DNA from 3 places in the Arthrobacter sp. FW306-07-I genome. Region 1 is predicted to be linked to each of the others. Evidence: riboswitches for the same ligand, from Rfam matches in the RefSeq annotation. Region 1 holds a riboswitch; each other region holds the start of a gene.
What was found. Region 1 has a riboswitch for cyclic di-AMP ahead of LFT46_RS04095 (C40 family peptidase). Riboswitches for the same ligand answer to the same signal wherever they lie in the genome.
Positions count from the first base shown of each region.

Region 2: another riboswitch for cyclic di-AMP. It lies ahead of LFT46_RS11150 (C40 family peptidase); the one in region 1 lies ahead of LFT46_RS04095 (C40 family peptidase).
Region 3: another riboswitch for cyclic di-AMP. It lies ahead of LFT46_RS03110 (hypothetical protein); the one in region 1 lies ahead of LFT46_RS04095 (C40 family peptidase).

Region 1 is NZ_CP084550.1:866,438-870,708, forward strand. Features, by position in the region: gene LFT46_RS04085 (metal-dependent transcriptional regulator) at 1-148, shown strand, start outside; cyclic di-AMP (ydaO/yuaA leader) riboswitch at 289-500, shown strand; gene LFT46_RS04090 (M23 family metallopeptidase) at 511-1,332, shown strand; cyclic di-AMP (ydaO/yuaA leader) riboswitch at 1,461-1,638, shown strand; gene LFT46_RS04095 (C40 family peptidase) at 1,763-2,386, shown strand; gene LFT46_RS04100 (NlpC/P60 family protein) at 2,549-3,322, shown strand; gene LFT46_RS04105 (HNH endonuclease) at 3,587-4,087, shown strand; gene mobA (molybdenum cofactor guanylyltransferase) at 4,142-4,271, shown strand, end outside.
Region 2 is NZ_CP084550.1:2,416,604-2,420,874, forward strand. Features, by position in the region: gene LFT46_RS11130 (glucose 1-dehydrogenase) at 1-351, shown strand, start outside; gene LFT46_RS11135 (DUF1810 domain-containing protein) at 389-832, opposite strand; gene LFT46_RS11140 (DNA alkylation repair protein) at 854-1,384, opposite strand; gene LFT46_RS11145 (TraR/DksA family transcriptional regulator) at 1,381-1,740, opposite strand; cyclic di-AMP (ydaO/yuaA leader) riboswitch at 2,031-2,201, shown strand; gene LFT46_RS11150 (C40 family peptidase) at 2,205-3,044, shown strand; gene LFT46_RS11155 (protein adenylyltransferase SelO) at 3,154-4,271, opposite strand, start outside.
Region 3 is NZ_CP084550.1:635,333-639,603, reverse strand. Features, by position in the region: gene LFT46_RS03115 (ArnT family glycosyltransferase) at 1-1,707, shown strand, start outside; cyclic di-AMP (ydaO/yuaA leader) riboswitch at 1,790-1,950, shown strand; gene LFT46_RS03110 (hypothetical protein) at 1,956-2,714, shown strand; gene LFT46_RS03105 (glyoxalase superfamily protein) at 2,892-3,308, opposite strand; gene upp (uracil phosphoribosyltransferase) at 3,353-3,988, opposite strand; gene LFT46_RS03095 (phosphatase PAP2 family protein) at 4,001-4,271, opposite strand, start outside.

The sequences.
Region 1 (4,271 bases):
GGACGAAGGCGGAATCCGGCCCGGCGCTGCAGTGGCCCTGGAGCGCGTGGGCGACTACATCTCGGTGCGGGTGGCCGGGATTGAAGGAGCGCTGGAGCTTCCGCCGGAGGTTGCCGCACACGTCTTTGTGGCCGTCAAGCAGGGCTGAAGCGAAACTTCCATACCCCGGACCTGCCCTTCCAGCCAAAGATAACGGAATTGTTACCTAGGGTCTTAAGCCCCTATAGTAGAACCAGTCGTTTGAAACTTAAGCGTTACCTGATCCGGAGCCGAGCTCTGCCAGCGGATCGGGTGCACGAGTCGTTACTGGCAGAGGCGGGGGAACCACAAGCGGCAGCGGGGGACTGCCTTGGGGTGAAGTCCGTCAGCAGCAAGCCTCTCCAGTGAAGGATTCTTCCGGGAATACCCCTGCGCAGAAGCTTGCCCTTGGCGGGCCGGGTCTTTGATCTCTCTGACCCGAATCCGACAGCTAACTCCGCAGGCTTTTCCAGAGAGGAACCCTTCTTGACCATGCACACCCCCCGGGGACGCCGCCGTGCTGCCGGCCCCCCTTCGGCGCCGCGGGTTGTCGAAGTTGTCGCAGCGGAGCGCCCCCGCGACCTCCATCGCGACGCCCGCCGCCGCCGGGGTCCGTTCCGCCAGATGACGGAGTTTGCCGCTGCCAGCGGCATCGGCCAGAAGGCCGGCATTGCCCTGGCAGCCACCGGCCTGGTGCTGACCGTGACCGTGCCCGCCACAAGTCCCGTTATGGCCACTGATGCCGCCGGCAGCGCCCCGCTTGCAGCCTCCTCAGTCACGCCGCAGCCCGAGATCTCGGCCGACATCGGTGCCCAGATCGACTTCAGCCGGTCCGCCGTGGTGACCCAGGCGGACCCGGACGGGAAGCTAAAGCAACTGCTGAGTGCCCAGTCGGCCGGCTCCGTGACGCGTGCCGCGTCAGCCGGCACCCTGGCTGCACCGCTGGCATCCCTTGCCACCGCTTCCCCCTTCGGTTATCGGGTCAGCCCGATTACTGGAGGCTCGGGCGACTTCCACCGGGGCCAGGACTTCGTGGCGCAGTGTGGGACATCCGTCCTGGCGGCCGCCACGGGTACCGTGACCTTCGCGGGCTGGCATCAGTTCGGCGGCGGAAACCGAGTGGTCATCGACCACGGGAACGGGCTGGAAACCACGTACAACCACCTGTCGTCCTTCAATGTGAAGGTGGGCCAGACCGTCTCCCGCGGGGACGTGGTGGCGCTGAGCGGCACCACTGGTGCGTCCACCGGCTGCCACCTGCACTTCGAAGTCCAGGTCAATGGCGAAGTGGTCGATCCCATGGGCTGGTTGTAACCGAATGATTGCGCACTCTCAGATCGCCGTGACTAGCCGTGACCTGAATGTGACATTGAAACAAAACTGCTGTACCGTCTAACTCGCGTCAACTTTTCCGAAGTTGACGCTCTTGAGTGGATTGCCTAACTCTGCCACCGCTCAAGGTCCGTTCGCATTTCATCGTCTGGCAGGGGCGGGGGAACCAATTTCGGCCTTCATCCAGAAGGCCTTGGGGTTAAGTCACAAGCTTCCCAGGAAGCAGCGTGGCCGGGTGACTCCCATCCGAATCCGACAGCTCACCTCGCAGGCATTGGGAGAGGCTACCTTCGTGTCTTCACGCCATAATTCTGCGCGCCACCGTGCGCAAACGGTTCGCACCAACCCCTTGGATGCCGTTTCCAAGGCCGTGAGTGCAAATGCCGGGACCGTAGGCCGCCAGGCTGCCGTTGTGGCAGCCGCCTCGGGCCTGATCCTGAGCATGGGCCTGCCGGCCACTGCTGCTGATACCACTGCCGGTGTCTCAGCTTCCACTGAGTCCGGTTCGGCCCAAACGGCCCTCGCCGTCACCGCTGCCCCCACCGCCACGGTTTCCTTTGAACGTCCCGTGGTCAAAACCGCCGCTGCTCCCAAGGTGCAGCCGGTGCGTACCCAGTCCACCGACACGGCCAACGCTGCTGCTGCTGCCGGCCAGGACGCCGCGCCGGCCGCCAAGACCGCCCAGACCGTCTCCTCGGCGGCGACCTCGGGCATCGCAGCCATTGCCTACACCGGCATCGGCCACTCGTACGTGTGGGGCGGCACCAGCCCCGTCACCGGCTGGGACTGCTCCGGGTTCGTGCAGTGGGTTTACGCCCAGGCAGGCATCAGCATTCCCCGCACCAACGCGTGGAGCATCATGACCCCCACCTCCGCGCCGCAGCCGGGTGACCTGGTTGTCCAGAACGGTGGCGCCCACGTTGGCATCTACGTCGGCAACGGCATGATGATCAGCGCACTCAACCCCTCACAGGGCACGCTGCTCCACTCGCCTGCAGCCACCGGTACCTCGTCGTACTACCACCTCAACAAATAGTTCTTGGGCTCCGTGCTCCAAGGGCTATTTCTTTGCCCAAAGCTTCTTCGCTAGAAACCACATCCCCGTTCGGGACGCGCCGGCGTACCCCCAAGATGCCGGCGCGTCCAACACACTTTGCCTGCCTACCTGCGGTTGCAAGGAAAACGAAAGAGAGAACTGATGACGACTCGTGCTACCGCACGGCACCGCGCCGAGGTCACCAAGACCAACTCGATCGCTGTCATTGCCAAGGCTGTCAGCGACAACGCCGGGGGCATGGGCCGCCAGGCTGCGGTCATCGCCGCCGCTTCCGGCCTGGTCCTGACCAGCGGCATTGCGGCCAACGCCGCCGATGCCAACGTCAAGCGCGACTCTGCTCCCGCCTCCGCGCTGGAAGTTGAATCCGCCGTCGACGCCCCGATTTCCGCCGCTTCCACCATTGCGATCAGCTTCGAGAAGCCAGCTGTGACCACCACGCCGGCCCCCGTCGTCGAGCCCGAGCCCCAGGTTCAGGTGGAGGAAGCTGCCCCTGCTCCCGCCGCCCAGCCCGTTGCCGCTCCCAAGGTCACCGCCAAGGTCGCCACCGCCGCTGCCCCGGCCGCTCCCGCAGCCCAGGCTTCTGCCAGCGGCAAGGGTGCTGCAATCCTCTCCGCCGCCTACGCCCAGCTTGGCGTCCACCAGGACTGCACCATGCTGGTGACCAACGCCCTGGCCGCCGTCGGCATCCACTTCCACGACTGGCCCGCCGGCTACCTGTCCCTGGGGGACACGGTGCCTGCTTCCCAGGCACAGCCCGGCGACCTGATCTACTACGCCGATGGTGGCGGAGGAATGGCACACATCGCTGTTTACGCCGGAAACGGCATGGCCGTGCATGGCGGCTTCAACGGCAACGACACCGTGGTCTTCAGCGCAAACGTGGGCTCCGGGCCGGTTTTCATCCACGTCAGGTAAGCACCGCATGTCCGGCACTGGCAACAGGCAGTGCTTGTCCAAGGACCCCCGCCCTCGCAGCGGGGGTCCTTGGCGTTTAAGAAGTTCCCCGCAGGGGACTGATGCCTGCCCTGCTGGGGAACGTTCCCCGCAGGGAATCCGGGCGGCGATTACCTGATTTTGCACTTCTCTGTTTACTCTTGTGATGTCGATCCATAGCCCGGACATGCCGAGGGCAGCCGGCCCTCGTGCCCCTGACGGGTGCGGCCGTGAAGAGGTAAGTGCATGCGCACTCTCGTTCTGAATGCTGGATATGAACCGCTGGCGGTCATTACTTTCCGCCGGGCGCTGGTGCTTGTGCTCACGGGCAAGGCGAGCGTCGTGGCCGAAGGGGATGACCCTGTCGTGGGACCCACGGACGTCCTGGGCCGCCCGTCCGTGATCCTCCTCAACCGGTACATCCGGCCCCGATACAACCACTCCACGGCTGTCAGCCGCAGGGGCGTACTCAGACGCGACGGCCATAAATGCGCATACTGCGGCAAGGCAGCGCATACCATCGACCATGTGCACCCCAAGTCCCGGGGCGGGGCTGACTCGTGGGAGAACCTGGTGGCAGCCTGCCTTCGCTGCAACAACGTCAAGGGCGACCACACCCCGACCGAGATGGGCTGGAGCCTGCGCTTTGTGCCGGAGCCTCCGCGCGGCACCATCTGGCAGATCAAGGAACTGGAAAAGCCCACGCCCGCGTGGGATCCGTTCCTCCTGCCCGAACGCGCCGCCTGACCTCCGCTTTCGACGGGAGTGATCGCTGCCCCGCCTGATGGCTAGGCTGGGGGAGTGCAAGAGAACAGCCTGGTTTTTGATGCCCTGATTTTGGCCGGGGGCCGGTCCTCGCGGCTGGGCGGGGTACCCAAACAGTCCCTTGTCTTCCAAGGCCAAACGCTCTTGGAACGGGCCCTGGACGCCG
Region 2 (4,271 bases), 1.6 Mb from region 1:
TCAACCATCATCAACACCACCTCCATCCAGGCGTACAACCCGTCCCCCACCCTGGTGGACTACGCCACCACCAAGGCCAGCATCAACAACTTCACCAAGGGACTGGCACAGCAGCTGGCACCCAAGGGAATCCGGGTGAATGCCGTGGCCCCGGGTCCCATCTGGACGCCATTGCAGGTCAGCAGCGGCCAGCCCAAGGAGCAGCTGCCGGAATTCGGCCAGTCGACTCCCCTGGGCCGGGCAGGACAGCCCGCGGAGCTGGCACCCGCCTACGTCTTCCTGGCTTCACCCGAGTCCAGCTACGTGGTAGGGGAAACACTGAACGTCAACGGCGGCAGCCCCACGCCCTAGCCGGTTCCCCGGGCCTGGCTGATCCGCCAACCCGGCGTCAGCCAGCGGCCTGGCCAGCCAGGATCTCATCGGTGGCAGGGTCAGGCTCGCCGTCGAAGAACTGGGCCAGGACAGTCTTGAACACTGTTTCTCCGGGTGCCGCCCGGAGAAACAGTGTCATGGACGACCGCAGCTTCCTGGCATCGATGCCGCCGAAGATGTCCTCCGCGGACTGGTCTGCATGGTTGGCCAGGACCAGGGCGCACTCCAGGAGCCGCGGCCCCAGTACCTCATGATCCAGGTAGGCACGGGCCTCTGCGAGTGAGGAGATGGCGTATTTGCGGGACATTGCGCTCTGCCCCAACCCGGAAATCTGCGGGAAGACGAACCACATCCAGTGGCCGGACTTCCTGCCGACCTGCAGCTCCCCCAGCGCCTGGTCATAGGTGCCGCCGCTGTTTTGCGCGGCAACAAAACGGTCAAGGTCAAAGTGCTCATTCATGCGGATCTCCCGGTTTCGAGGTCAAAGGGTCAAATCTTTTTCAAGGGCGGCTGCCGCCGCCTGAAGCTGCGGGTCGGGGTCGTCCCGCCACCGAGCCAGGACCGCGTTGGCCCGCTGCCGCTCGCGCTCCCCGAGGCCGGACAGCAGCGGCACCAGGACGTCGCCCAGGAGGGGCTGGATCAGGTCTGCAGCCTGGGCAGAACGAAGGAAGCCTTCCAGCCGGGTCAGGTCCGAGTGCCTGAGCAGCCGCACCCGTGACTGCAGCAGCACCACGGCCGCCAACCGGCGCTCAAACACGGGGCGGGAGCCGGGCCGGGGCTGTCCCCACAGGGTGGACGCAAGCATCACCGTGGTGTCGTGGTCCAGGTTCTTGAATTTGCGCAGGGCATCGCGCACCGTGCCGCGCACCGCTCCGATGGAGGAACCGTAAGAGTCCAGCACCCAGCCAAGCCGGTTCCCGACGTCGTCCGCCCGGTACCAGGCGCCCTCGTTCTGGAGGGTCCGGTCAACGAACTCCGCCGCCGCGGACACCACATCCGCAGGGCCAGTCATCGTCCCCGACCGGACGAGGCGTGGCGGATACAAAACGGTGTCCAGGGGCGCGCTTCCAGCCTGCCCTCCGCAATGGGCTCCCCGCACACGGCGCAGGCTCCATAGGTCCCCGCTGCCAGGCGGGCCAGCGCCGCGTCAATCTGGTCCAGGCCGGCCGAGCTCTGCTTCAGGAGCGCCGAAGCCTGCGAGAGCTCAAACGCGATCGTGGCCCCTTCGGGATCGTGCTCGTCATCGACATTGGAGTCCTGCCGGGCCGAATTCGCTGCCTGGATGTCAGCCCGCAGCGCCGGCAGCAACTCCAGGCGCCGCGCCCGCTCCTCTTCGAGCAGTACCCGGAACCGGTCGAAATCTGGCATACAAACAGCCTAGCGGTCGGATCGCGGAGCGCCTGAATGGAAACGGCCAGTGCGATGGAGCCGCGGCAAACATCCCGTGTCCGTGTCCGGGCCGTTACCTATCCTGCAAGCCCGGCTATTAGCCGAGGTCGACACCGGTAACAGCCGTAACGTCCAAACGTTTGCGGAATTCGAGAGGGGAACCTCGTATGTTATCCAAATGTGACAATGCCACCGCATGTGGGTTATGGTCTTCAGGTGTCCCTCTCAGACGGGACATTCCCATCAGTATGCCGAGCCCTGCCACTGATCATGGGATACAACCGCTCCAGCTGGCAGGGACGGGGGAACCAAGTTTCCGCGGCCACTTGTGGCCTTGGGGTTAAGTCGATAGCGCCTCCGTCCATTACGGGGTTGCTTCCGGCCGGGTATCTCCAGCCCGAACCCGACAGCTCACCCCGCAGGCATGGGAGAGGCGATCAACCGTGTCAAAAAATTCCACCACTGCCCGTCACCGCGCAACTCCGGCCCGCTCCATTGTTCTCGAGGGCCTCGCCGTGACAGCCAAGTCCCAGGCCCGCTCGCTGGGCCGCCCCGCGCTCGCAGTTGCTGCAGCGTCCGGCATTGCCTTCGGCGTCGGCGCCCCGGCCCACGCCGGTGTCACCGGCCCTGACACCACGGAAAAGACCAACGTGCAGGCGTACTCCGCACCTGTTGCGGCCCCGGCAGCGGCAGCAGGCAGCGTCCACACCGTAGTTTCCGGCGATACCCTGGGTGCCATTGCGTCTGCTAATGGCGTCAGCCTGAACAGCGTCCTGTCCGCCAACGGACTGGGCCTGTCCTCGATCATCTACCCGGGCGACCAGATCCAGATCCCCGCCGCCGGCTACACCGCGGCACCGGCACCGGCTCCGGCCCCTGCAGCAGCACCCGTGCAGACCGCAGCCGCCGCTCCGGCCAACACCGGCATGAACATGTCCTACGCCTCGGCCACCCCCGTGTCCGCCCCCACCGGCAGCGGCACCGGCGCTGCCATCCTGGCAAACGCCTACGGCCAGCTGGGCATCAAGCAGGACTGCACTGCCATGGTTGAGAAGGCGCTGCGCTCGGTGGGCAAGTCCGTTGGCGATCTTGCCCCCACCCAGTTCTTCCAGTACGGCACCGTGGTCGGCGCTCCTGCGCCCGGCGACCTGATCATCACCTCCGGCCACGTTGGCGTTTACGCCGGCAACGGCCAGGTTGTCAGCGGTGGCGTGAACGGCTACGACACCCAGGTGCACTCCATCAGCTGGCTCGGCGGCTACTCAGCGGTCCGCGTCGCCTAGTCTTCGCATCACCGCAGGCGCCCAACAGCGCAGGCATTAGACAGGAGGGCGGCAGCCGGTCATCCGGCTGCCGCCCTCCTGTCGCATCCGCCGCCTGCCCCCGCAGCCGTCAGGTCCCGCAGAAGGTCATATAGTTGCCGAAGTCCTCGGGGGCGCCTTCGGCGTAGCGTTCCAGCCCGGGCCGCTCGGTGAAGGGGTCACTGACTGCCTCCAAAAGCTGCTGCAAGGGTGACAGGTCTCCGGCCGTGGCAGCGGCCAATGCCTCCTCCACGAGGTGGTTCCTGGGAATGTACGCCGGGTTGACGTTGTCCATCAGCTCCGCGTCCGGTTCGAGTGCCTGCCACCGCTCCGCCCAGGAATCAAACGCAGCCAGATCAAGAACCATGCCGCGCACCGGACGAAGGTCGCCACGGGCGGCCTTGCCCAGGTTACGGAAGAAGAGGGTGTAGTCCACGGGACCGTCCTTCAGGATGGCAAGGGCGCCGTCCACCAAAGCGGACGTGGTTTCCTCGTCACTTCCCCCGCGGCTGCCAAGGCCGAGCTTGGCATTCATGCCACCGGTCCACGCCCTGCTGTAGTGGCCCCGGAAGCCGCCGAGCACCTCCACTGCGGGCGCAACCGCCTGCTCCTGGGCTTCATGGATGAGCGGCAGCATCGCCTCGGCGAGCCGGGCAAGGTTCCATTCAGCAAGAACCGGCTGGTTCGCGTAGGCGTAGCGGCCGCTGACGTCGATGGAACTGTAAACGGCTGCGGGATTGAACGCGTCCATGAACGCGCACGGGCCGTAGTCGATGGTCTCCCCTGAAATGGTCATGTTGTCCGTATTCATGACCCCGTGCACGAATCCCACCAGCATCCAGCGGGCCACCAATTCCGCCTGGGCCGAGACGACCGAGGCGAACAGCTCAAGGTAGGGGTTGTCGGCGTCGGCGGCGTGCGGGTAATGCCTGCTGATGGCGTGGTCCGCCAACCGCTTCAGGAGATCCATGTTTTCGGTGGCACGCGCGTACTGGAAGCTGCCCACGCGCAGGTGGCTGCTTGCCACCCGGGCCAGGACGGCGCCCGGCAGCATGTCGTCGCGCCGGACTTGGCGGCCTGTTGCCACGACTGCGAGCGAACGGGTGGTGGGGATGTGCAGGGCGTACATCCCCTCGCTGACGAGGTACTCGCGCAGCATAGGCCCGACGACGGCACGGCCGTCCCCGGCGCGGGCGAAAGGCGTGCGCC
Region 3 (4,271 bases), 230 kb from region 1:
GCAGGGCTGCTGGCAGCGGCGGTCCTTGCCCTCACCCCGGTTGCCACCCTGATGTTCCGGTTCAACAACCCGGACGCCCTGCTGGTGCTGCTGATGACAGCAGCCGCGTACGGGTTCCTCCGCGCGGTCCAGGAGGACCGGCCTCGGTGGCTCCTGCTGGCCGGGGTATTCCTGGGCTTTGGGTTTCTCGCCAAGCAGCTTCTGGTCCTGCTGGTGGTTCCGGGGTTCGCCCTCGCCTACATGGTGGCAGCTCCGGGCGGCACCCGGCGGCGGTTGATCCGTCTGGCAGCCGCGGGAGCAGCGATGGTGGTTTCTGCCGGCTGGTGGCTGCTGGCCGTCGAGCTGACGCCGGCGAACATGCGGCCCTACATTGGCGGATCCCAGAACAACTCCATCCTGGATCTGACGTTGGGCTACAACGGCCTGGGCCGGCTCACGGGCGACGAAACGGGCAGTGTGGGCGGTGGCAACGGCTGGGGCGTTCCGGGCCTGTTCCGGATGTTCAACAGCGAGTTCGGCGGCCAGATCGCATGGCTGCTGCCGTCCGCACTCATCCTTGCGGCGGGGCTGCTGTGGGTGGGGCGGCGGGCACCGCGAACAGATGTTGTCCGCGCTTCCGTCATCATCTGGGGCTCGTGGGTCCTGGTAACGGGCCTGGTGTTCAGCTTCATGGCCGGCATCATCCACCCCTACTACGCGGTGGCACTGGCACCGGGAATCGCCGGAATGGCAGGCCTGGGCAGCGTTCTCCTGTGGCAGCGCCGCAGGCAAACTGCTGCCCGCATCTTCCTCGCTTCAGCAGTGGCCGTGGCATCGCTTACGGCCTTCTACCTGCTGGGAACCACGTCCGCCTACGGCCCTTGGCTGCGCTGGCTGGTGCTCGGCGGAGGTTTGGCAGCCGCAGCAGGCATTGGGCTGGGCAAGTTCCTGCGCTTGGCTTCCATGCAGCGGACGACGGCGGCCCTTGCCATCGCTGCGTCGCTCGCCGGTCCGCTGGCCTACTCCGTCACCACCGCGGCTACGGCACACAGCGGGGCGATCGTCAGTGCGGGGCCAGCCTCGGGCTTAGGCGCCGGCGGCCGCGGACCGGGAGGCTTCAGTTCGACCGGCCGGAGCCCTTCGGGCCGGGGCGCCGGACAGGGCGTCACGGGCCAAGGTCCCACGGGGCAGGGCTTCCAGCAGCAGGGTTCCCAGCAGCAGGCCGCCCCGGCCGGAACAAACCCTGACGGCGCTAACTTCGGGGGCAGGCCCGGCGGCGGACTCGGTGGCCTCCTCGGCGCACCTACTCCATCAGCGGATCTTGTGGCCGCGCTCAAAGACGGTGCAACCAATTACACCTGGGCAGCAGCGGTAGTGGGCTCCAACAATGCCGCCGGGTACCAGCTCGCCACGGAACTGCCGGTGATGGACGTGGGCGGCTTCAACGGCACCGACCCCTCCCCCACCCTGGCGCAGTTCCAAGACCTCGTCGCGCAGGGAAAAATCCACTACTTCATTGCCGGCGGGCTATGCCGTCCAGCTCCGGTTCGGATGCCGCCGGCCGGATCGCCGAGTGGGTTTCGCAGAACTTCAGTGCGCAGAGCATCGGCGGCACCACTATCTACCTCCTGGCAGGGTAACAACACGGCCTGGTGTCCTGAACGTAACGATTCGACCGCACGCCAGAAGCAAGCCGGCGCGCTGGAGGCCGTGACTTCCGTTACCTAAATGTGACTTTGCTTCGCTTTTCCTGTACCGTCGATTGGGTGCGGCTCCCGTTCGGGCCGCATATCCCGGGTTGACGCCAAGCTCTGCCGCTTCCCCGGATTCCGATTGAGCAACGGCAGAGGCGGGGGACCCACCGTCCCGGGCGATGAACGCCCTTGGGGTTAAGCACGTACGTGATCTTTCCGTGCGGCCGGATGCCCTCATCCGAACCCGACAGCTAACTCCGCAGGTGTGAGAGGCGATCAATCATGTCCAAAAACACGGCAGAAGCATGCCTGCATGCCAAGGGTAAACATCTGGCACAGCAGGAACCGGCCAAGAAACCAGCAAAGAAGACCAGCCTGGGCGTGCGTGCCGGGATCCTTGCAGCATCCTGCGCGGTGCTCGTGGGGGTAGGCGCGGCAGGCCAGGCAACCAGCAGCATGACCCCGGTGTCATCCACCGAATCAAACTCTTCCACGGCAGCGGCCGATGCCCAAATGAGCATCGAGAAGAGCGAAATCCGCTCCAACCCGGCAGTGTCCGTTCCGGCGGCAATCAGCGTAGCCCCCCAGGCAGCGGAACCAGCCCCCGCGCCTGCACCGGCGGCCCCCGCAGCGGAAGCCCCGGCACCTGCCGCGGCTCCGGCACCCGCCCCGGCACCTGCCCCGGCTCCGGCACCCGCTCCTGCACCTGCGCCGGCACCCGTCGTCGCGGTGAATGATCCCGCCGGTGCCCAGGCTTATGCTGCCGGCCAGCTGGCAACCTTTGGCTGGGGACCTGACCAGATGCAGTGCCTGCAGACGCTGTGGACCAAGGAGTCCGACTGGACCACCACGGCCACGAATCCCAGCAGCGGCGCCTACGGCATCGTCCAGTCCCTGCCTGCAGAGAAGATGGCCAGCGCCGGCGCTGACTACCTGACCAACTACCGCACGCAGATCAACTGGGGCCTGGATTACATCAAGAAGAGCTACCAGTCTCCGTGCGGTGCGCTGAACTTCCACCTGGCGCACAACTGGTACTAGGCACCTCTCCCTGGCATAGCGCCGCAAAGGGAAACCTTCAGCTGAACCTCCCGGCTCCAAGGACAGCCGACGGCGTCTCCCGCCACCCGCCGTCGTACGCCTTGGCCACGGGGTAACGCCGGGGATTCCAGCGACAGACCGCGGGCCGCATCATCACGATGCGGCCCGCGGTCTGTTTTAAGCGTTGCTGGGCGTACTGCCGGCCTGAGCTGCATCCTGCCCGGCATTCCGCCAAGGGATGTACTGGACGGCCCACTTATTGCCGTCCGGGTCGGCGAAGTAAACGAAGTGGCCCCAAGGCAGCACTTCGATGTCACTGACGTCCACACCATTGTTCTTCAGGTGGTCATGCGCCTTTTGGATGTCGTCGACCACCATCTGGAGGGTGGTTCCCGTGCCGGGAGGGGCGTCCAAAAGCCCCTCGCCCATGCAGATGGAGCAGGCAGAGCCGAGCGGCGTCAGCTGTACGAAGCGCACGTGGTCCGACGGCCGCTCGTCGTAGTCCGCGTTGAAGCCCACCTTGTTGACATAGAAGTCCTTGGCGCGGTCAACGTCGGATACAGGGACAAAGACAAGTTCGAGTTTCCAGTCCATCCGCACAGGCTAGCGGCGGCACACCGATTGAAAAAGGGTAAAAACTACCCTGCGATGCCGTAGAGCCGGTCGCCGGCGTCGCCCAGGCCGGGAACGATGTAGGACTTCTCGTTGAGCTTCTCGTCGATGGAGGCCAGGACGATGTGCACGTTCGCGCCCGAGAGTTCCTCTTCCAGCCGTGCCAGGCCTTCAGGGGCAGCCAGCAGGCAGATGCAGGTGACGTCGGAAGCGCCCCGCTTGAACAGGAACTTGATGGCCTCACGCAGGGTGCCGCCGGTGGCCAGCATGGGGTCCAGCACGAAGACCTGGCGGCCCGTCAGGTCCTCCGGAAGGCGCTCGGCATAGGTGATGATGTCCAGCGTTTCCTCGTCCCGGGCCATACCCAGGAAGCCCACCTCGGCCGTGGGGACCAGCTTGGTCATGCCCTCCAGCATTCCCAGGCCGGCACGCAGAATGGGAACCACCAGCGGTGTGGGCTTGGTGAATGCCGTGCCGATGGTGGTGCTGACTGGCGTCTGGATGGTGACGGGCTCCGTGCGGACCTCCCGCGTGGCTTCGTAAGCCAGCAGGGTCACCAGCTCTTCCGTCAGCTGGCGGAATACCGGCGACGGCGTGTTCTTGTCCCGCAGGACGGTGAGCTTGTGGGCGACCAGGGGGTGGTCAACAACGAGAGTGCGCATCCCCCAAAACTATCATCCGGCGGTGTCCTTGCCTCGGCTGCCGGACGCGCCCTGCTTGCCGGCATCGCCGCCGTCGTGCACGGATTCGAGGACGACGTCCCGCACCACGGGACGATCGAACGTGGGGGCCGGACCCGCATGCTGCTTGCGCCTCAACAGGTGGAACAACCGATGCGCCAGGATCACGATGGCCACCCAGGCCAGCCCCAGCGTCCAGCCGGCCATGACGTCGGTCAACCAGTGGTGGCCCAGGAATACCCTGCTCAGCCCCATGGCAATGATG